Regions from separate parts of the Massilia sp. BGA-UO-ETr-WB1 genome, predicted to be linked through region 2. Evidence: predicted binding sites of a transcription regulator. Region 2 holds the regulator's gene; the other holds the start of a gene.
What was found. The regulator LexA, encoded in region 2, represses DNA repair genes until DNA is damaged. The targets are predictions, from matches to a motif close to ACTGTATNNNNATACAGT.

Region 1: a site for LexA is predicted at 4,965-4,982, ahead of AC56DV_RS19825 (PA0069 family radical SAM protein). Genes of this name have one in related genera too.

The regions. Positions count from the first base shown of each region.
Region 1 is NZ_JCAQOT010000025.1:379,312-389,976, reverse strand. Features, by position in the region: gene AC56DV_RS19850 (LysR family transcriptional regulator) at 1-301, shown strand, start outside; gene AC56DV_RS19845 (LysR substrate-binding domain-containing protein) at 326-1,216, opposite strand; gene AC56DV_RS19840 (FMN-dependent NADH-azoreductase) at 1,353-1,970, shown strand; gene AC56DV_RS19835 (gamma-glutamylcyclotransferase) at 2,026-2,625, shown strand; gene AC56DV_RS19830 (sensor domain-containing diguanylate cyclase) at 2,736-3,773, shown strand; gene AC56DV_RS19825 (PA0069 family radical SAM protein) at 3,783-4,952, opposite strand; gene AC56DV_RS19820 (methyl-accepting chemotaxis protein) at 5,093-7,288, shown strand; gene AC56DV_RS19815 (DUF2760 domain-containing protein) at 7,546-8,169, shown strand; gene AC56DV_RS19810 (Hsp70 family protein) at 8,166-10,043, shown strand; gene AC56DV_RS19805 (Hsp70 family protein) at 10,053-10,665, shown strand, end outside.
Region 2 is NZ_JCAQOT010000025.1:112,619-123,283, reverse strand. Features, by position in the region: gene AC56DV_RS18715 (replicative DNA helicase) at 1-647, opposite strand, end outside; gene rplI (50S ribosomal protein L9) at 757-1,209, opposite strand; gene rpsR (30S ribosomal protein S18) at 1,243-1,533, opposite strand; gene priB (primosomal replication protein N) at 1,535-1,837, opposite strand; gene rpsF (30S ribosomal protein S6) at 1,869-2,246, opposite strand; gene AC56DV_RS18690 (RpnC/YadD family protein) at 2,411-3,448, shown strand; gene lexA (transcriptional repressor LexA) at 3,552-4,208, shown strand; gene AC56DV_RS18680 (glutathione S-transferase family protein) at 4,221-4,847, shown strand; gene AC56DV_RS18675 (cystathionine gamma-synthase family protein) at 4,860-6,104, opposite strand; gene purF (amidophosphoribosyltransferase) at 6,155-7,678, opposite strand; gene AC56DV_RS18665 (CvpA family protein) at 7,718-8,206, opposite strand; gene AC56DV_RS18660 (SPOR domain-containing protein) at 8,224-9,267, opposite strand; gene folC (bifunctional tetrahydrofolate synthase/dihydrofolate synthase) at 9,290-10,579, opposite strand; gene accD (acetyl-CoA carboxylase, carboxyltransferase subunit beta) at 10,654-10,665, opposite strand, start outside.

The DNA.
Region 1 (10,665 bases), 270 kb from region 2:
CCAGTTCACCGAGCGGCTGCTGCGCGACGTGGCGCTCAATCCCTACAACGAAGTCACTTTCATGACCACCGCGCTGGCCATGGTGAACGCCGGCCTGGGCGTGACGGCCTGCCTGCCGTACGCGGAACCGATGGTGAAGCTGTACGGCTTGCAGATGCGGCTGCTGCAGCAGCCGGAACTGACGCGGCGTTTTTTCGTCTACACCAAGAGCGCGCGCTCGCTGTCGCCCGCCGCGCAGAGCTTCGCCGACTTCCTGTTCCGGTTCGTGGCGGCCCACGAGTGGAACATCCCGCAGTCGTAGGACCCGGGCTCCACGCCTCAAGCCTCAGGCCAGGCAGCAGTTGCTCTGGTAGCCCAGCACCAGTTCGTCCAGCAGGCCGCGCACGGCCGGCACCAGGCCGCGCCGCGACGGGAACACCGCGTGCACCAGGCGGAATGGGAAGTTCAGCTGCGGCAGTACGCGCTCCAGCAGGCCGCTGTCCAGATCGGCCTGCACCTGCGCCTGCGGCAGCTGGGCCACGCCCAGGCCATCGATGGCGGCCAGCTTCAAGGTCGGCATGTCGTCCGTCACCATGCGCGGCGCGTGCGTGACGCTGACGCTGGCGCCGGCCACGTTGATGAAGTTCCACACGAATTTGTCGCCCGGCCGCGCCATGGCCAGCGTGGGCACGTGCGCCAGGCCGGCCGCGTCCGTGGGGCGCGGCAGCTGTTCGAACAGGCGCGGGCTGGCCACCAGGATGGGTTCGGAGCGCGCCAGCACCCGCACCGCCAGGTCGCTGTCGTCCAGCGGCGGCGTGCGCACCCGCAGCGCGATGTCGATGCCCTCCTCGATCACGTCGACGCGGCGGTTGGTGGCGTCGATGGACACGCGTACCAGCGGATTGGCCGCCAGGTACCTGGAAATGATGCAGCCGACGCCGTTTTGCAGCAGGCCCAGCGGGGCACTGAGGCGCACCAGGCCCTGCGGCGTGGAACGGGTGCGCTCGATGGCGTCGCGCGCGGCCTGCGCCTCGGCGACCACGGCGGCGCAGTGGCGGTAAAAGGTCTGGCCCGCCTCTGTGACGGAAATACGACGCGTGGTGCGGTTCAATAGGCGCACTCCCAGATCTTTTTCCAGGGCAACTATATGCCTGCTGAGACGGGATGCCTGCATGCCCAGCGCCGACGCGGCAGCGCTGTAGCCGCCATGTTCGACAACTTTAGCGAAAAGATACATGTCGTTAAGGTTTTCCGCTGCCATTTCGTCAAGTCCGATTATTCTAATTTTGCAAAAGTGCTTTGCATTATCCCCTCTTCCGCGATGATTGTTGCAGGTATACCCTGCCCGCATTGTTCTATTTATTGCGACCGTCATGAATATCTTGCACATCGATTCAGCTTGCCTGGGCGATAACTCGGCTTCCCGCCAATTGAGCGCCGCCGCCGTCGAGGCGCTGTGCGCGGGCAGCGCGCAAGCCCGCGTGGTCTACCGCGACCTGTCGGCCGCGCCGCTGTCGCACGTGAGCGGGCCGCTGATGCAAGTGATGCGCTCGGAATGGAACGCGGCGCTGCCGATGAACGCCGAACTGAGCGCGGAAGCGCTGCTGACCGAGTCGCTGCTGGCCGAGTTCATGGCAGCCGACGTGCTGGTGCTGGGCGCGCCGATGTTCAACCTGTCGGTGCCGTCCACGCTGAAGGCCTGGCTGGACCGCGTGCTGCAGCAGGGCCGCACCTTCGACGTGGGCCCGGACGGGCGCACCGTGGGGCTGGCGGCCGGCAAGCGCGTGGTGCTGGTGTCCACCCGGGGCGGCCAGCCGCACGAGATGCTGGCCGACCACCAGGAGTCCTACCTGAAGGCGGTGTTCGCCATCATGGGCGTGGCGCAGGTGGACGTGGTGCGCGCCGAGGGCATCGCGCTGGGCGCGGAACTGCGCGCGCAAGCCATCCAGGGCGCGCTACGCCAGGCCGCCGGGCTGCGCGTGGCGGGATAGCGCCGCCGTTGCGACGGGTGCTGCCGCGCGCGGCACTGTTCGCTATAATTTGCCCATGTCAGCCAACACTATCGAGATCAACCGGCAGATGGACAAGTTCGCCGGACACCACAGCGTGTGGGTGTTCGGCTATGGCTCGCTGATCTACAAGGCGGACTTCCCCTACCTGCAGCGGCGCCCGGCCAATATCGCCGGCTGGTCGCGGCGCTTCTGGCAAGGCTCGCACGACCATCGCGGCACGCCCGCCGCGCCGGGCCGGGTGGTCACCATCATCCCCGAGGCCGGCGCCATCTGCCACGGCATGGCTTACCTGATCACGCCGGAAGTGTTCGAGCACCTGGACTACCGGGAAAAGAACGGCTACCTGCGGGTGGCGGTGGAGATGGCGTTCGACGACACCGCGGCGGGTGCCAGCGCAGCCGCCGAGGCGGCCGAAGGCGTGGTGTACGTGGCGCGCGAGGACAACGAAGCCTTCCTGGGCGAAGCGAGCGAAGAGGACATCGCCCGCCACATCGCGCGCTCGGCCGGCCCCAGCGGCCCCAATAGCGATTACCTGACCCACCTCGCCATCGCCCTGCGCGAACTCGGCAAGCACGACGCCCACGTTTTCACCATCGAGCAATACCTGCTGGAGCTCATCGCCAGCAACAAATAAGCTGCGGCAGGCAGCAAGCCGGCGGCAGCGTGAGAATGTGTGCATTTTCCATGTATACAAGCTGCTATTCTCTCTTTACCGGCCGTGCTCGGCCATCTGAGGACGCCGCTATGAAACTGCCTCCCCCGATGTATGGTATTCCGCAATACGGTATTCCGCCACTAACCGTTCACGAGCTCGTGCAAGCGATGCAGTGCATGCCTGTGGGCGTGACGATCATCGACAGCGCCTTGACGATGCGATTCTGGAACGATGCGTTCTGTCACCTGTTGGATTTCACGGCGGACATCATGCGTCCCGGCGTAACGCTGCAGGACTTGTTCTACTTTAACGCCCGGCGCGGAGAGTTCGGGCCCGGCGATCCCGAACGGCAAGTCGAGGAGCGCATTCAACTCAGCAAGCAGTTCCAGCCCCACCATTTCACCCGCACGCGGCCGGACGGCACGGTGCTCGACATCACCGGCAGCGTCATCCACGGCGAAGACGGCGAGGCCCAGGGCTTCGTCACGATCTACCAGAACGTGACGCTGGAACATCAGCACGAGCAGCGCCTGCTGGCCGCCAACCAGGAACTGCGGATTGCCTATGACGACTTGAAGCAGGCGCAAATCGGCTACGCGGAGATGGAAGAGGACCGGCGCCGCTATTACCAGCTGGCCGCGCGCGATCCGCTGACCGGCTTGTTTACGCGCTACTACATGGAAGATGCGGCGGCCCGCATGATCGAATTGCACGAGCGCGAGGAGTCGGCGCGGCTGGCTCTATTGCTGTTCGATATAGACCACTTCAAAGACATCAACGACGCGTGCGGACACCTCAGCGGCGATGCCGTGCTGCGCTGCGTGGGCCAGCTGCTGGGCGAGTTGTCGCGCCGCGTCGATGTGGCGGTACGCTACGGCGGCGACGAATTTGCCATCTTCCAGTCCGGCGTCAGCGACAACGATTGCCTGGCATTCGCCGAACGCTTCCGCAATGCGGTGCAAGAACTTCGCTTCGACGGCAACCTGGCCGGCCGCCGGCTCTCCATCAGCGCCGGCGTCGCCGAGCACCGCATCGGCGAATCCATGAATGACCTGATCGCGCGCGCGGACGCCGCCCTGTACGTGGCAAAGCGCGCCGGCCGCAATTGCTCGCGCAAAGCGCCGTAAGCCGCTCTCTCAGAACAAATCCATCTGCCCCGCCGCGGCTGCGGCCCTGGCTTTGGCGCCCAGCGCAGGGACCACCAGCGGGCGCTTGAACCGGGAGGCGTCGAGCTGGCTGAAGCGGCTGCCGCGCTTTTCCATGCCGAAGCGGCGGATGGCTTTCTCGGCGCGCTGCCGTATCAGGTCGGCCCACACGCCCTCGCCTTTCATGCGCTTGCCGAAATCGCTGTCGTAGTCCTTGCCGCCCCGCATGTCGCGCACGCGGTTCATGACGCGCTGGGCGCGGTCCGGGAAGTGCGCTTCCAGCCATTGCTGGAACAGCGGGTTCACTTCCCACGGCAGCCGCAGCACGATGTAGTTGGCGTGCATGGCGCCCGCTTCGAAGGCCGCTTCCATCACCCGCTCCAGGTCCGGCTCGGTCACGAAGGGGATCACCGGCGCGATGCTGACGCCCACCGGAATGCCGGCCTCGGCCAGCATGCGGATGGTGCGCAGGCGCCGCGCCGGGGCCGCCGCGCGCGGCTCCAGCGTGCGGGCGATGGCCGGGTCCAGCGTGGTGATGGTGATCGCGGCCGAGGCTTGCCCCTTGGCCGCCATGTCCGCCAGCAGGTCGATGTCGCGCTCGATCAGCGACGACTTGGTGATCAGCCCCACCGGATGCCCGCATTCGTGCAGCACCTCCAGCACCCGCCGCGTAATGCGCAGGCTGCGCTCGCAGGGCTGGTAGGCGTCCGTGTTGACGCCCAGCGCGATCGGCTCCGGCACGTAGGACGGCCGCGCCAGCTCCTGCCGCAGCAGCTCGGGCGCGTTCACCTTGGCGAAGATCTTGCTCTCGAAGTCCATGCCGGGCGACAAGCCCAGGTAGCTGTGCGTGGGCCGCGCGAAGCAATAGATGCAGCCGTGCTCGCAACCCCGGTAGGGGTTGAGCGACACGCTGAACGGGATGTCCGGCGAACTGTTGCGCGTGAGAATGGATTTGGCGACTTCGTCCGTGACATGCGTCTTCCACACGCGCGGCTCGCCGCCCTCCTCCCCGTCCCCCTCCTGCTCCCAGCCGTCGTCGAACTGCTCGCGGCCATAGACTTCGTAGCGGCCCTGCAGATTGCTGACCGCGCCGCGCCCTTTCCGCGCGCGCAGCGGCGCCGGCGGCAGCATGGCTTGGCCTTCAAAATCGTCGTCGTCCATGGCTATCTCGATACTGTACGCATATACAGTATTCTATGCCGCATGGCGCATCCGCGCAACAGTGATTATTGGAGAGAATCCGCCGCAAAGCGGCAGCGCATAATCACCAAGGTCACCCGATAATCCGACAGGGAATTCTCATGCTGAAAAACCTGAAGATCGCCACCCGCCTGGGCCTCGGCTTTGGCAGCGTCGTTGTGCTGCTGCTCATTTTGTCCATCATCAGTGTCCAGCGCCTGGGCACCATCAACGAAAGCACCCGCGTCATCTACGAGGAACATTACGCCAAGGTGGTGCTGATCAACGGCGTGCTGACCAACAGCATGGACAATGCGCGCCAGATGCGCAACATCCTGCTCTCCACCAGCGATGCCGAAGTCGACAAGTACCGGCGCCTGGTCGATGCCAACCGCAGCGAAATGACCGACGGCCTGGGCAAGGTGCAGAAGCTGCTGAGCACGGATGCCGGCAAGCAGATGTACAAGGACATCGTCGCCAAGCGCGAGCTGGTGGCCGCCAAGTACGAGCCCTTCTACGCGCTGGTGAAGACCGACCGCAAGGCGGCCATCGAGTTCTTGAAGACCGATTTCGTGCCCACCAACGACGTGTTCTGGGCCGCGCTGGAAGCGCTGGCGAAATCGCAGGGCGAGCTGATGGACAAGGCCGCCCACGACGCCACCGCCACCTATGAATCCACGCGCACGCTGGTGATCGTGCTGGCGGCGGTCGCCATCGTGCTGGCGGTGGGCATTGCCGCCTGGATCACGCTCAGCATCGTGCGCCCGATCCGGCAGGCGGTGCTGGTGGCCGAGCGCCTGGAAGCGGGCGACTTGTCGATTGAAATCAACGACAGCTCCAAGGATGAAACCGGCCAGCTGCTGCGCGCCATGCGCAACCTGGTCGCCAAGCTGAACCAGGTGATCTCGGGCCAGAAGCGGGCCGTGGAAGCGGCCAACAGGGGCAACTTCGACAGCCGCATCGACCTCAACGGGCTGCACGGCTTCCAGAAGGAGCTGGGCGAAGGCCTGAACCAGCTGATGGTGACCACCGGCGCCAGCATAGACGACGTGGTGCGCGTGATGGGCGCGCTGTCGGAAGGCGACCTGAGCAAGACCATCACCAAGTCCTACGAGGGCGCGTTCGACGAGCTGAAGCGCTACGCCAACAACACCGTGGAGAAGCTGGGCCTGGTGATCGACGGCCAGCAGCGCGTGGTGGCGGCGGCCAACCGGGGCGACTTCCAGGCGCGCGTGGAACTGGCCGGGCTGCAGGGCTTCCAGAAGGAGCTGGGCGAAGGCCTGAACCGGCTGATGGTGACCACCGGCGCCAGCATAGACGACGTGGTGCGCGTGATGGGCGCGCTGGCGGACGGTGATCTGAGCAAGACTATCGACAAGCAGTACGAGGGCAGCTTCGCGGAACTGAAGGAATACGCCAACAACACCATGGCCAAGCTGCTGCAGGTGGTGACGGAGGTCAATTCCGGCGCCCAGTCGCTGGCCAGCGCGTCCGAGGAAGTGAGCGCCACGGCGCAGGCGCTGTCGCAGGCTTCCAGCGAGCAGGCCGCCAGCGTGGAGGAAACCAGCGCGTCCATCGAGCAGATGACCTCCTCCATCGCCCAGAACACGGACAACGCCAAGGCCACCGACGGCATGGCGGCCAAGGCCTCGCAGGAAGCGACCGAGGGCGGCGAGGCGGTGGACGCCACCGTGGCGGCGATGAAGCAGATCGCGCGCAAGATCGGCATCATCGACGACATCGCCTACCAGACCAACCTGCTGGCGCTGAACGCGGCCATCGAGGCGGCGCGCGCGGGCGAGCACGGCAAGGGCTTCGCGGTGGTGGCGGCCGAGGTGCGCAAGCTGGCCGAGCGCAGCCAGGTGGCGGCGCAGGAGATCGGCGAAGTGGCCACCAGCAGCGTGGAACTGGCCGAGCGGGCCGGCGTCCTGCTGGAACAGATGGTGCCCAACATTAAGAAGACGTCGGGGCTGGTGCAGGAAATCGCCGCCGCGTCCGAGGAGCAGTCGGCCGGCGTGGCGCAGATCAATTCGGCGGTCAACCAGCTCAGCCAGACCACCCAGCAGAACGCCAGCAGCTCGGAGGAGCTGGCGGCCACCGCCGAGGAAATGAGCAGCCAGGCCGAGCAGCTCCAGCAGACCATGGGCTTCTTCAAGGTCAACGCCGCGCCGCAGCAACAGCGCCGGCAGGCCCAGGCCCAAGCCCCGTCGCCTGCGCGCAAGCCGGCCGCCGTGAAAGTGGTGCGCAACCGGGATGTGTACGCGTCGGCCGCTCCCGCCAGGGAGGAGCTCGACGAGGCCGAGTTCGTCCGCTTCTGAGCGGTTCCGGAACGGCTTTCGCATAACGCGGGGCGGTGCGCCCCTGCGTTGCCACCCTTTTCCGCCCCGCCGCCCCCGCCCGGCAGCGGGGCGGCGCTTCGCCGCCGGGCCGCTAGCTGGTATCATGCGCACTGTTCCAGGTGCCGTGCGCCCGGCGCCGATGCGCCGCGCACGCTATCCGATGTCACCAACACCGCCAGCCCATGGCCGCGCTCCCTGCTGCGGCGGGCTGCTTTTTGACCCGAATCGACCACAACATGACCAATACCAACAACAACCTGCCTTCGCTTGGCGCCCGCATCGCGCTCGCCTTCGGCACCTTCTTCCGCACGCTGTCGGACCCGCAGTTCGCCGCCCGCCTGCAGCGCATCAACTCGCGCGTGGCCGGCGCCACCGCCGCCGCGCCGGCCGCAGCCCCTGCTGCTGCACCTACGGCCGCTCCTACTGCGGCGCCGACGGCCGCGCCCACCGCGCCGCCGGCCCCGGTGATCCTGCGCGAAGCCACGCCGGACGCCGCCCTGCAGCTGCTTAGCCTGCTGCAGCGCGAAGCGCGCCTGATCGACTTCACCCAGGAAAACCTGAGCGCCTACGCGGACGCCGACATCGGCGCCGCCGCGCGCGTGGTGCACGAAGGCTGCGCCAAGGTGCTGCGCGAGCACTTCACCATCGAGCCGGTGCGCGCCGAAGCCGAAGGCACGCGCGTGACGCTGGAAGAAGGTTTCGACGCGGCCGCCGTGCGCCTGACCGGCAACGTGGTGGGCAAGGCCCCGTTCAAGGGCAGCTTGAGCCATCGCGGCTGGCGCGCCACCAGCGTGCGCCTGCCGAAGCTGGCCGAGGCGCATGACGCCAAAGTACTGGCCCCTGCGGAGGTGGAACTGTGAACGACGACCTGAACAACACCCCGCGCTACGCCATCGGCATCGACCTTGGCACCACCCACAGCGCATTGTCCTATGTGGACCTGCAAGCCAGCGACGGCGAGAAAACCGCACAAGCCGTGCTCGGCGTGCCGCAGCTGACCGCGCCCGGCACGGTGGAGGAACTGCCGCTGCTGCCGTCCTTCCTGTACCTGCCGCACCCGGACGAAATGGCGCCGGGCCAGCTGGCGCTGCCATGGCAGGCTGACGGTGAAAGCGAAGCGCCAACCGCCGTGGCCGGCGAAATGGCGCGCAGCCGCGGCGCCACCACGCCGATCCGCCTGGTGTCCAGCGCCAAGAGCTGGCTGTGCCACCCCGGCGTGGACCGCCGCGCCGCCATCCTGCCGAACGATGCGCCGGAAGAAGTGACGCGCGTATCGCCGCTGGAAGCGTCCACCCGCTACCTGTCGCACCTGCGCCAGGCGTGGGACGCGGCGCACCCGGACGCGCCGTTCACGCAGCAAGCCGTCACTGTCACCATCCCGGCCTCGTTCGACCCGGCCGCGCGCGAGCTGACGGCCGACGCGGCCAAGGCCGCAGGCTACGAGGCGCTGACCCTGCTGGAAGAGCCGCAGGCGGCGCTGTACAGCTGGATCCAGGGCAGCGAAGGCCGCTGGCGCAAGGAAGTCAAACCCGGCGACATCATCCTGGTGGTGGACGTGGGCGGCGGCACCAGCGACTTCTCGCTGATCGCCGTGCTGGAGCGCGACGGCGTGCTGGAACCGCACCGCGTGGCCGTGGGCGACCATATCCTGCTGGGCGGCGACAATATGGACCTGGCGCTGGCACACCTGGTGGCGCGCAAGCTGGCCGCCAACGGCACCCAGCTGGACGCGTGGCAGCTGCGGGCGCTCACCTACGGCTGCCGCGCCGCCAAGGAAGCCCTGCTGGCCGACGCCAGCGTGGAGAGCTGGCCTATCGTGGTGCCGAGCCGCGGCTCGAAACTGATCGGCGGCTCGATCCGCACCGAACTGACGCGCGCCGAAGTGACGACGTTCATCCTGGACGGCTTCTTCCCGCAGGTGGAAGCATCGGCCCGCCCTGCCGTGCGCACCCGCGCCGGCCTGACGCAGCTTGGCCTGCCGTATGCGCAGGACGCCGCCGTCACGCGCCACCTGGCGTCCTTCCTGGCGCGCCAGCTGGGCGCCACCAGCGAGCTGCAAGGCTACGAAGGCAAGCAGAGCGCCGACGCGACGTTCCTGCATCCGACCGCCGTGCTGTTCAACGGCGGCGTGTTCAAGTCCGAACTGCTGGCCAAGCGCGTGATGGACACCATCAACGACTGGCTGTACCTGGAAGGCTCCGAGCCGGCCCGCATGCTGAGCGGCGCGGATCTGGACCTGGCCGTGGCGCGCGGCGCCGCCTACTACAGCTACGTGCGGCGCGGCAGCGGCGTGCGCATTCGCGGCGGCACGGCGCGCTCCTATTACGTGGCGGTGGAGTCGTCGATGCCGGCCATCCCGGGCATGGAACCGCCGATCCAGGCGCTGTGCGTGGCGCCGTTCGGCATGGAGGAAGGCAGCGAGATGGAACTGCCGGGCCAGGAGTTCGGCCTGGTGGTCGGCGAGCCGGTGGACTTCCGCTTCTTCGGCTCGTCCACCCGCCGCCAGGACCAGATCGGCGACATGCTGGACTTCTGGGGCCCTGAAGAACTGCAGGAGCTGAACGCCATCCAGATGACGCTGTCGCCGGAAGGCCGCCAGCCGGGCGACGTGGTGCAGGTGCGCCTGCACGCGCAGGCCACCGAATCGGGCACGCTGGAGCTGCTGGCCGTCTCCAACGACAATGGCCAGCGCTGGAAAGTGGAGTTCGACGTGCGCTCGGGCGCCAGCGAGTAACGCCGCCGCATGAAGCAATACCTCGTCAGCATCGACCTCGGCACCACCAACACGGTGCTGGCCTACGCCGGCCCCGGCTCGGACGACGTCAAGCTATTCGACATCGACCAGCTGGTGGCGCCGGGCGAGGTGGGCACGGCGGCGCTGCTGCCGTCGCTGCGCTACCACCCGGCCGAAGGCGAGCTGGCGGCGGGCGAGCTGCAACTGCCGTGGCGCCTGCCGGACGTGGCGGGCGTGGCGGAAGTGGCGGGCGGGCGCCTGGCGCGCAAGCTGGGCGCGCAGGTGCCGGGACGGCTGGTGGCCAGCGCCAAGAGCTGGCTGTCGCATTCCAATGTGGACCGCATGGCGGCCATTTTGCCGTGGGGCGCGGCGGCCGACGTGGCCAAGGTGTCGCCGGTGGCGGCCAGCGCCGGCTACCTGGCGCATTTGCGCGCGGCGTGGAACCAGCGCTTCCCCAAGCACCCGCTGGAACAGCAGCAGATCGTGCTGACGATACCGGCGTCCTTCGACGAGGGCGCGCGCGCGCTCACGCTGGAAGCGGCGCGCATGGCCGGCTTGCCCAAGCTGCGCCTGCTGGAAGAGCCGCAGGCGGCTTTCTACGACTGGCTGTACCGGCACCGCG
Region 2 (10,665 bases):
ACCAGGTCGCCCGGCTGCAGGCCGGAAGTCATGCGGTCCAGGTCGATGAAGCCGGTCGGCACGCCGGTGATTTCGCTGGAATTGTCGCGCGAGTACAGCTCGTCGATGCGCTCGACCACCTGGGTCAGCAGCGGCTGCACCGCCAGCCAGCCTTGCGCGCCGCGCGCGCCCTGCTCGGCGATGGCGAAGATCTTCGATTCGGCCTCGTCCAGCATCTGCTTGACCTCTTTGCCCTGCGGGCTGAAGGCCTGGCCGGAAATCTCGTCGGCCACGGTGATCAGCTGGCGCAGGATGCCGCGGTCGCGCACGATCTCGGCGTAGCGGCGGATGTTGGCGGCCGATGGCGTGTTTTGCGCCATGGCGTTCAGATAGGCCATGCCGCCCACCTCGTCCGCCTTGCCCAGCATGGACAGCGCTTCGAACACGGTCAGCACGTCGGCCGGCTTGGAGCCGTTGATCAGGCGGACGATCTGTTCGAAGATGATGCGGTGATCATAGCGGTAGAAGTCGTCGGGATTCATGAAATCCGCGATACGGTCGAACGCGGCATTGTCGCGCAGCAGGCCGCCGATGACGGACTGTTCTGCTTCGATGGAATGCGGCGGAATGCGTAGCGAATCTACCTGTGGATCGGAGGGGGTGTTCATGGCGCGAATTATACCTGCTTCGGTGCAAGGGCAAAAAATAAAAAAGCCGGGCAAGCCCGGCTTTTCTATATGTACAACAGTCTATCCGTAGATTTCTCTACAACTAAACTTAGGCAGCTTCGCCAACGACGGCAACGGTCACGTCGACCACTACGTCGGTGTGCAGCGATACCGAAACGGCGTGCTCGCCGGTGACTTTCAGCGGGCCGTTAGGCATGCGCACGGCAGCCTTTTCAACAGCGAAACCAGCTTTGGTCAGCGCTTCGGCGATGTCGAAGTTGGTCACGGAACCGAACAGGCGGCCGTCAACACCGGCTTTTTGCGAAACGGTCACGGTCATGCCGTTCAGTTTCTCGCCTTGGGCTTGAGCGGCAGCCAGTTTAACGGCAGCAGCTTTTTCCAGTTCGGCGCGCTTGGCTTCGAATTCAGCCACAGCGGCGGTGGTGGCGCGGCGGGCCAGCTTTTGCGGGATCAGGAAGTTACGTGCGTAGCCGTCCTTGACCTTAACCACGTCGCCCAGGTTGCCGACGTTAACAACTTTTTCCAACAGAATGATTTGCATAGTTCTCTCCAGTTTCTAATCTGACTGCGCTAATTAAGCGTGGTGCAGATCGGTGTACGGCAGCAGGGCCAGGTAGCGAGCGCGCTTGATGGCGGTGTCAACTTGACGCTGGTAGTGCGCCTTGGTACCGGTCAGGCGTGCTGGCATGATCTTGCCGTTTTCCTGGACGAAATCTTTCAGCGTGTCTACGTCTTTGTAGTCCACTTGCTCAACGTTTGCAGCGGTGAAGCGGCAGAACTTCTTACGTTTGAACAGAGGATTCTGTTGCTTGCGCTTTTCTTTCAGCTTGAGCTTGTTTTTGTCGAACTTTTTACCGAATGCCATTTTAGGCTCCTGTATCTAATAAACTAAAATCAATGATGTGAAACACCAGGCTTCTGCTATTGCGGTTTTTCTTGGCCAGGAATCCTGTGAACCGATAAACACCACCCAGGGGCGCCGCTTCGAACCGTTTTGCCAGATCCCCTGCCGCCAGGGCCGGGACTTCGAATTCGGTGAGGCGGGCGATGCCTGCCTCCATCTGCTGCGAACTGTGCTGCAAGGTTGCAGTGACAATCGGCATGCCGGCCGGGGTGTACCTGATGGTGTCCCGTTCGGTGATGAGGGCGGTTACCTGTAGCTGGTTCAGTTCAGTTCCTGGTCAATACTCGACTGGCCGATTAGGCCGCTGCAGCTGCTTGTGCTTCGGCGCGATGGCTCTTGGCCGCGTCTTCACGTTGTACCGACTTCATCATCGGCGAAGGAGCGGTTTCCGCTTTCTTCATTTTCACGGTCAGGTGACGCAGCACGGCATCATTGAATTTGAATGCGGTTTCCAGCTCGACCAGGGTCTCGTTGTCGCACTCGATGTTCATGCAGATGTAGTGTGCTTTAGCCAGTTTCTGGATCGAGTAAGCCATTTGACGGCGGCCCCAATCTTCCACGCGATGTACGTTACCGCCGCGCGAGGTCACGCTGGCTTTGTAACGTTCGATCATCGCGGGCACTTGCTCGCTTTGGTCCGGATGGACGATAAATACGATTTCATAGTGACGCATGAAAACTCCCTTAAGGACTGTGAATATAGCCCACCCCGGCGTCAAGACGGGTGTGGGAAGAGGTAAGCCCGCGACTATAGCGCCTTTCCGCTGAAAAATCAAGCAGCAGCCCGCCTTGACCCCGCGCAAAGCCGGCCACCCCGGCTGCGCGCATGCTACCAGCCATGGAACCGCCCGCCGACGACTACGACACCCCATGGAAGACCGCCGTGATGCGCTATTTCCGCGAATTCATGGCTTTCTTCTTCCCCCAGGCGCACGACGCCATCGACTGGAAACTGGGCTACAGCTTCCTGGACCAGGAACTGTCGCAGATCGCGCGCGACGCCAGCCTGGGCCGCAGGCGGCTCGACAAGCTGGTGCAAGTGCGCGGGCGGGACGGCGCGCATCAGCTGCTCTACATTCATCTCGAGATCCAGCGCCGCCGCGAGATGGAATTCGCCGCGCGCATCTTCACCTATCACTACCGCCTGTACGACCGCTTCCAGTGCCCCATCGCCACGCTGGTGATCCTGGCCGACCCCTCCCCAGCCTGGCGGCCCGACTGGTTCGGCTACACTGCGCTCGGCTGCGAAACCAGTATCCACTACCCCACCGTCAAGCTGATGGACTACTGGCCGCACCTGGAAAGACTGCTAGCCAGCCATAACGCCTTTGCGATCTTGACCGTGGCCCATCTCATGACACTGCACACGCGCCACCAGCCCCAACTGCGCTTCGAGTGGAAAGCAAGGCTGGCCACACTGATGCACGAACGGCAATGGAGCACGCAGCGCATCCTGGACCTGTTCGATGTACTAGACTGGATGATGGCAATACCCGCGCCGCTTCAGCAACAGTTGGGTGCGAAAGTTGTTGAGCTTGAAAGGAGCATGACTATGCCATTCGAAAATCTCATCATCAAGATGCACAAGCAAAGGGCCCGTGAGGAAGGCCTCGAGGAAGGGCGTCAGGCGGGCCGCGCAATAGGCCGGGAAGAAGGCCGGGAGGAAGGCCGGGAGGAAGGCCGGGAACAGGGCCGGGAAGAAGGCCTGCTGGCAGGACACCGGGAAGCACTGACGCGGCTGCTAAAGCTGCGGTTCGGTCCGCTGCCGCCGGACACTACGCGGCGTATCGAGCAGGCATCGAAGGCCGACTTGGCCAGCTGGGAGGGGCAGATTCTGCGTGCGGACGCTCTGGATGACGTATTTGACGGCCGCTAAGTGAAAATATTTCGCGAGCAGCAATGAAATCCCTTGCATTAGCGCTCACACTGTACAAAAATACAGTCTGTCTATATCCACAGCTCTCAGAGCGAAACGCACCATGATCAAGCTCACCGCACGCCAGGAACAAATCCTTAATCTGATCAAGGATGCCATCGACAATACCGGCTTCCCGCCCACCCGCGCCGAGATCGCCAACGAACTGGGCTTCAAATCGGCCAACGCCGCCGAGGAGCACCTGCAGGCGCTGGCGCGCAAGGGCGCCATCGAGATCGCGGCCGGCACCTCGCGCGGCATCCGCCTGCTGGGCGCGCATGCCGAAAGCGCCGCCACCAAGGTGGCCAATGCGGCCGCCGCCGCCGCGTCCAACATGATGTCGCTGCCGCTGATCGGCCGCGTGGCCGCCGGTTCGCCCATCCTGGCCCAGGAAAACCTGGAAACCAGCTACAGCGTGGACCCCGCCCTGTTTTCCGCCAAGCCCGACTTCCTGCTCAAGGTGCGCGGCGAATCGATGCGCGACATCGGCATCATGGACGGCGACCTGCTGGCCGTCAAAAAGGTGGACAGCGCCAAGAACGGCCAGATCGTCGTGGCCCGCATCGGCAACGAAGTGACGGTCAAGCGCTACCAGAAGACCGGCTCCACCATCGAGTTGTTTCCTGAAAATCCGGATTTCAAAGTAATCACCGTCAATCCGGAGGCGGACGAGTTCGCGCTGGAAGGACTGGCGGTCGGCCTGCTGCGCAGCTGGCACTAAGAAAGAGCAACAATGGGTGCTTTCAAACTCTACGGCAATTGCGAGTCCGGCCACAGCTACAAGGTGAAGCTGGCCATGGAAGTGGCCAAGGTGCCGCACGAGTATGAAGAGATTGACCTGCGCCTGGAGCGCGCCGGGCGCCCCGAGCCTTTCCGCAGCCTGTCCAGGTACTGCGAAGTGCCGCTGCTGGTGCATGACGGCCAGGCCTACGTGCAGTCGAACGCCATCCTGCTGCACCTGGCCGAACACCTGACAGCGTTTGGCGGCGAAACGCAGCAGCGCCTGGAGCGCGTGCGCGAATGGCTGTTCTGGGAGGCCAACCGCATCGGCTTCTCGATGGCGCACCTGCGCTATGGGCAGAAGTTCGATCCGGCGGCCTACGCCGGCACCGTGCTGCCGTGGTTCCGCAACCGCTTCAACGCCGACATCGAACGCCTGGAGGAAGAACTGTCCGACGGCCGCGCCTTCCTGCTCGACGACCACGTCAGCATGGCCGACTTTTCCATCTGCGGCTATATGTACTGGCCGGAGCAGGCCAACGTCGGCTACCCGCCGCGCGTGCAGGCCTGGCTGGACCGCATCGCGGCGCTGCCGGGCTGGCGCCATCCATATCACATGGAAGGCGCGCAGCCCTGGTAACGCCGCCTGCGCTTAGCAGGCTTCCAGCGCGCAGCTGAAGTCTTCTAGCAAATCAGCCGTGTCCTCGATGCCGACCGACACGCGTATCAGCGATTCCGCAATCCCCATCGACGCCCGGCGCTCCGCGCCCATCTCGTAGAAGATGGTGTGCGCCACCGGGATGATCAGCGTGCGCGTGTCGCCCAGGTTGGAGGCCGGCACCGCCAGCTTCAGGCGGTTCAGGAAATCGAAGCAATCGATGCCGTCCTTCAGCTCAAAGCTCAGCAGCGAACCATGCGCGCGGAACAGCTCCGCCGAGATGGCGTGCTGCGGATGCGACTTCAGGCCCGGGTAGTACACCGCCGCCACGCGCTCGTCCGATTCCAGCAGTTCGGCCAGCGCCTTGGCGTTGGCGCAGGTGCGCTCCATGCGCAGCGCCAGCGTTTCGGCGCCGACCGCGATGTGGTGCGCCGCCTCCGGCCCCAGCGAGGCGCCGAAGTCGCGCAAGCCCTTGGCGCGGATCTGCGTGATGCCCCACTGCGCCGGCGCCGCCTTCTTGTAGTTCTCGAAAATGTTCGGGAACCGCGTCCAGTCGTAGGCGCCGGTGTCGGTCAGGCTGCCGCCCAGCGCATTGCCGTGGCCGCAGATCGACTTGGTCAGCGCGTTGACCACCAGGCCGGCGTGCACCGACTTCGGCAGGAAGAGATACGGCGTGGTCATCGTGTTGTCGACGATGTAGAGGATGCCGCGCTCCTGGCACAGCTCGCCGATCCGCTTCAGGTCCGCCACTTGCGTACGCGGGTTGGCAATGGTTTCGACGAACACGATGCGGGTATTCGGCTGGATGGCGGCCGTCACATTGGCCACGTCGGTGGCGTCGACGAAATCGACCGCCACGCCCTGCCCCGCCACGGTTTGCCACAGCGAGTTGGTGTTACCGAACAGGAAGGACGACGACACCACGTGGTCGCCCGCGCGCAGCAGCGCCTGGAACACGGCGCCGATGGCGCCCATGCCGGTGGCGAAGCACAAGGTGGCCACGCCCTGCTCCATCTTGTTCACCTTGTCTTCCAGCGCCGACACGGTGGGATTGCCCTGGCGGCCATAGCGGAAGCCCGGCTCCTTGCCCTGGAACACCGAGGCCAGCTGGCGCGCGTCGCCGTAGCCGAAGGCCACCGAGGTGTGCACCGGCTTGTGCAGCGAGCCGTGCTCGATGCCCTTCTGGCGGTCGTTGTGCAGGATGGTGGTGGTGAAACCGTAATTTTTCTTTTCTGTCATGATCTTCGGTCAAAAAAAAGCCCGGTGCCGTGGGGCACCGGGCTGCGACATCAGCCTTCGGCGGTCGCTGCGTTCAGGTTCAACTGGGTGCGGCCGGTATCCTCCGCCGCAGCCGGTTTCGGGTTGTGGCGGTTGTATTCCAGCTTGTCCAGGTAGTCCGGCGACACGTCGCCGGTGACGTAGATGCCGTCGAAGCACGACGCTTCGAACTTGGTCAGCTTCGGATTCACGTCGGTGATCGACTGTTTCAGCGCGTCGATGTCCTGGTACACCAGGTAGTCGGCGGTGATTTCCTTGCACACTTCCTCGGTGGTGCGGCCGTAGGCGATCAGCTCGTCGCGCGTCGGCATGTCGATGCCGTACACGTTCGGGTAGATCACCGGCGGCGCGGCCGAAGCGAAGATCACTTTCTTGGCGCCGGAGTCGCGCGCCATCTGCACAATCTCGCGCGAGGTGGTGCCGCGCACGATGGAGTCGTCCACCAGCAGCACGTTCTTGCCCTTGAACTCGTGCGGGATGGCGTTCAGCTTCTGGCGCACGGATTTCTTGCGCGCCGCCTGGCCCGGCATGATGAAGGTGCGGCCGATGTAGCGGTTCTTGATGAAGCCTTCGCGGTATTCCACGCCCAGGCGCAGCGCCAGCTGGATCGCGGCCGGACGCGACGAGTCCGGGATCGGCATCACCACGTCGATCTCGCCGTCCGGGATTTCACGCTTGATCTTGTCGGCCAGGTACTCGCCCATCTTCAGGCGGGTGGCATACACCGAGGCGCCGTCGATCACGGAGTCCGGACGGGCCAGGTAGACGAATTCGAACACGCAAGGATTGAGCTGCGGGTTGTCGGCGCACTGGCGCGCGTGCAGCTGCTTGTCGGCGTCGATGAAGATGGCCTCGCCCGGCTCCACGTCGCGCACGAAGCGGAAGCCCATGCCTTCCAGCGCCACCGATTCGGAGGCGATCAGGTATTCGGTGCCCTGCTCGGTTTCATTGATGCCCAGGCACAGCGGGCGGATGCCGTTCGGGTCGCGGAAAGCCAGCAGGCCGACGCCGGCGATCTGCGCCACGGCGGCGTAGCCGCCCTTGACGCGGCGGTGCAGCACGGTGACGGCCTTGAAGATGGCGTCCGGGTCCAGGTTCAGGCCGGTAGTGGCGGTCTGGATTTCATGCGCCAGCACGTTCAGCAGCACTTCCGAGTCGGAGTCCGTGTTGATGTGGCGGCGGTCGTTCTTGAACATTTCCTGCTTCAGCTGTTCCCAGTTGGTCAGGTTGCCGTTGTGTGCCAAAGTGATGCCGAACGGCGCGTTGACGTAGAACGGCTGCGCTTCCTCTTCGCTGGACGAACCGGCGGTCGGATAGCGGCAGTGGCCGATGCCCGAATTGCCTTGCAGCGAACGCATATTGCGGGTGCGGAAAACGTCACGCACCAGGCCGTTGGCCTTGTGCATGGAAAACATGCTGCTGTGATTGGTCGCGATGCCCGCCGCGTCCTGGCCGCGATGCTGCAGCAGCAGCAAGGCGTCATACAGCATTTGATTGACGGGTTGATGGGATACGACGCCGACGATGCCACACATGGTAGTGCTCCTGGACTGGTACTACGGATTTAAAGAATTCTAAAATTGCACATGCTGCGCGAAGGCAGCGGGCAGGAAAGGCTTCACGGTGCGCGCTCCGGTCTCCGCGAGCGGACTCAATAGCGCGTTCTTCCAGAAATCCTGCTGCGGGATCGTGGTCATGCCGCACAATATGACTGCGGCCAGCACGATTACAAGCCCCCGCCCCAGGCCGAACAGGCCGCCCAGGCCCCGGTCCGCCAGGCTCAGGCCGCCCGCCTTGATCAACGCATCGACTGCCATGCCCAGCAGTCCCATCAGGATGCGCACGCCGATGAACAATACGATAAACGCCAGGATCAGGCGCACCACTTCGCCCGGCACCAGTTCCGGCAGCATCTTGGCCAGTTCGGCGCCGTAGGCGTTGGCCACCACGAAGGCGACGATCCAGCTGGCCAGTGAAATCATTTCCTTGACCAGGCCGCGCAGGGTGCTGATGACAACGGAGGCGATCAGCACGAATATCACCAGGTAATCGAATAGCGTCACGTCGGCACAAACTCAGGTCAGGAGGTGGCCAGGGAGCTGCTCAGGCCGATTTTGCTCAACTTGGCGCGCACTTTTTCGGCTTCCTCTTTGTTCGGGAACGGGCCGACGCGGATACGGGTCAAGGCGCCGCTGGCTGTGGTCACCTTCTGCGTGAAGGACTTGATGCCGGCTTCCTTCAGCTTGCTTTGCAATTCGTCCACTTTTTCCTGCGTCGCCACGGCGGCCACCTGCACCAGGTACTTGGTATCCGACGGCTTGTCTTCCAGTATGGCCATGGCGCGCGCGGCGTCCTCGGTTTTCGGCTTGACGTCGGCTTCCGCCTTGGCGCGCTTGGCGTCGTGCTCGGCTTTGGCCTTGGCGTCCGCTTCCGCCTTGGCGTGCCGGATTTCCTCGGCCTTGGCCTTCGCGTCGGCCTTGGCCTTGGCTTCCGCCTTGGCCTTGGCTTCCGCTTCCAGCTTGGCTTCGGCGGCGCGGCTGCCTTCCTTCAGGCTTTCCTTGACGCTGTCCTTCGGCTTGGCCAACTCGGCATGCGGCCTCAGCTCGGTCGCCACCGGCGCGGTCACGGCGGCAACGGGCGCGCCGGGCGCAACCGGTGCGGCAGCGGCAGCCGGCTTGGCGGGCGGTGTTTCCTTGACAATTTCCTCGGTCTTGTCGAGCGCATCGGCGGCATTCACGGCGGACGGCGGCGCTGCTGCCGGCGCGGCCGCTGCGGAAGCGGCATCGGCCGGCTTGTCTTTGGCTGGGATCTGGATGGCGATGTCGGACGCCAGCGGCTTGGGCTCGGAGTCCAGCAGCATCGGCAAGCCGACTGCAACCGCCAGCGCCAGGGCGATCGCGCCCACCAGGCGGCGGCGCGCGCGTTTCTTTTCGGGCAAGACCGGATCGGCGGCCCCATCCTTGGCGCGGCTGCGGCGCACGCCGTCGGTGTTGCGGTCGGCGGCGCTGGCACGCTTGGATTTGGCCCGCTCCAGCGCGGCCGTGTCGGCTGCGCTGGTGTAATAGCCGCTGTCCTGGCCAGCGGCTTCCTGCTTGTTTTTACTGAGTTTCGAGAACAAGCCCATGCGTGATTTTCAGTCGGTGATGTCAGTGAAGTGCAGATTTTCGCGCTGCCATGACGCCGGCAACGGTCAGGAAAGATCCGAAGACCACAATTCTATCATTCTCGCTGGCACGACTCATCGCATTTGCAAAAGCTTGTGCCGGATCGTCGAATATATGCACGGTGCGTTCCGGCTTGTCTTCCTGGATCAGCTGCACCTTGGCGGCCAGTTCCGAGCCGCTCGCCGAGCGCGGCGACGGCAGCGTGGCCAGGCACCAGTGGTCCACGTGCTCGGACATGGCCTTGATGACGCCGTCGATATCCTTGTCGTGCATCGAGCCGAACACGGCGAAGGTGTACGGGTGGTAGCCCATATTGCCCAGGTTCTGGTTCAGCGCGGACGCGGCGTGCGGATTGTGCGCCACGTCCAGGATCACGGTCGGGCGGCCCGGCAGCACCTGGAAGCGGCCCGGCAGCTCCACCGTCACCAGGCCGGTGCGCACTTCCTGCGCGCCCACCGGCAGTTCGATCCTCAGCGCTTCCAGCGCGGCCAGCACGGCCGACGCGTTCAGCAGCTGGTTGGCGCCGCGCAGGCTGGGGTAAGCCAGCGAATTGCGGCGCTGCGAACGGCCGCCGTAGTTCCACTGCTGCTTGTCGCCGGAATAGTTGAAATCGCGGCCCATCAGCCACAGGTCGGCGCCGATGCCCTCGGCGTAGTCGATCAGCGACTTCGGCGGCACCGGGTCGCTGCAGATGGCCGGCTTGCCGGAGCGGAAAATGCCGGCCTTCTCGTAGCCGATCTGCTCGCGGTTGTCGCCCAGGTAATCGGTATGGTCGATATCCACGCTGGTGACGATGGCAACGTCGGCGTCGATCACGTTGACCGCGTCCAGGCGGCCGCCCAGGCCCACCTCCAGGATCGCCACGTCCAGCCCCGCGTTGGCCATCAAGTGCATGATGGCCAGGGTGGTGAACTCGAAATACGTCAGCATGGTGTCGCCGCGCGCGGCTTCCACCACGTTGAAGCTGGCCACCAGCGCCTCGTCGCTGGCCAGGTCGCCGTTGACGCGCGCGCGCTCATTGAAGTCCAGGAAGTGCGGCTTGATGTACAAGCCCACCTTGTAACCTGCGCGCAGCAGGATCGATTCCAGCATGGCGCAGGTGGAGCCCTTGCCGTTGGTGCCGGCCACCATGATGACCGGGCAGCCGAAGGCCAGCGCCATGCGTTCCTTGACGGCGCGCACGCGGTCCAGGCCCATGTTGATTTCAGTGACGGCGTGGCGCGATTCGATCAGCGCGAGCCATTCGGGCAGAGTAGTCGGGAGTGTAGACATCGGGGAGGACTTCCAGGCGGGGAAGGCGCGCGGCCCGTTGAAGCAGGCCGCGCGCCGGGCAGTACGTTCAGATCTCAGGCCAGCAC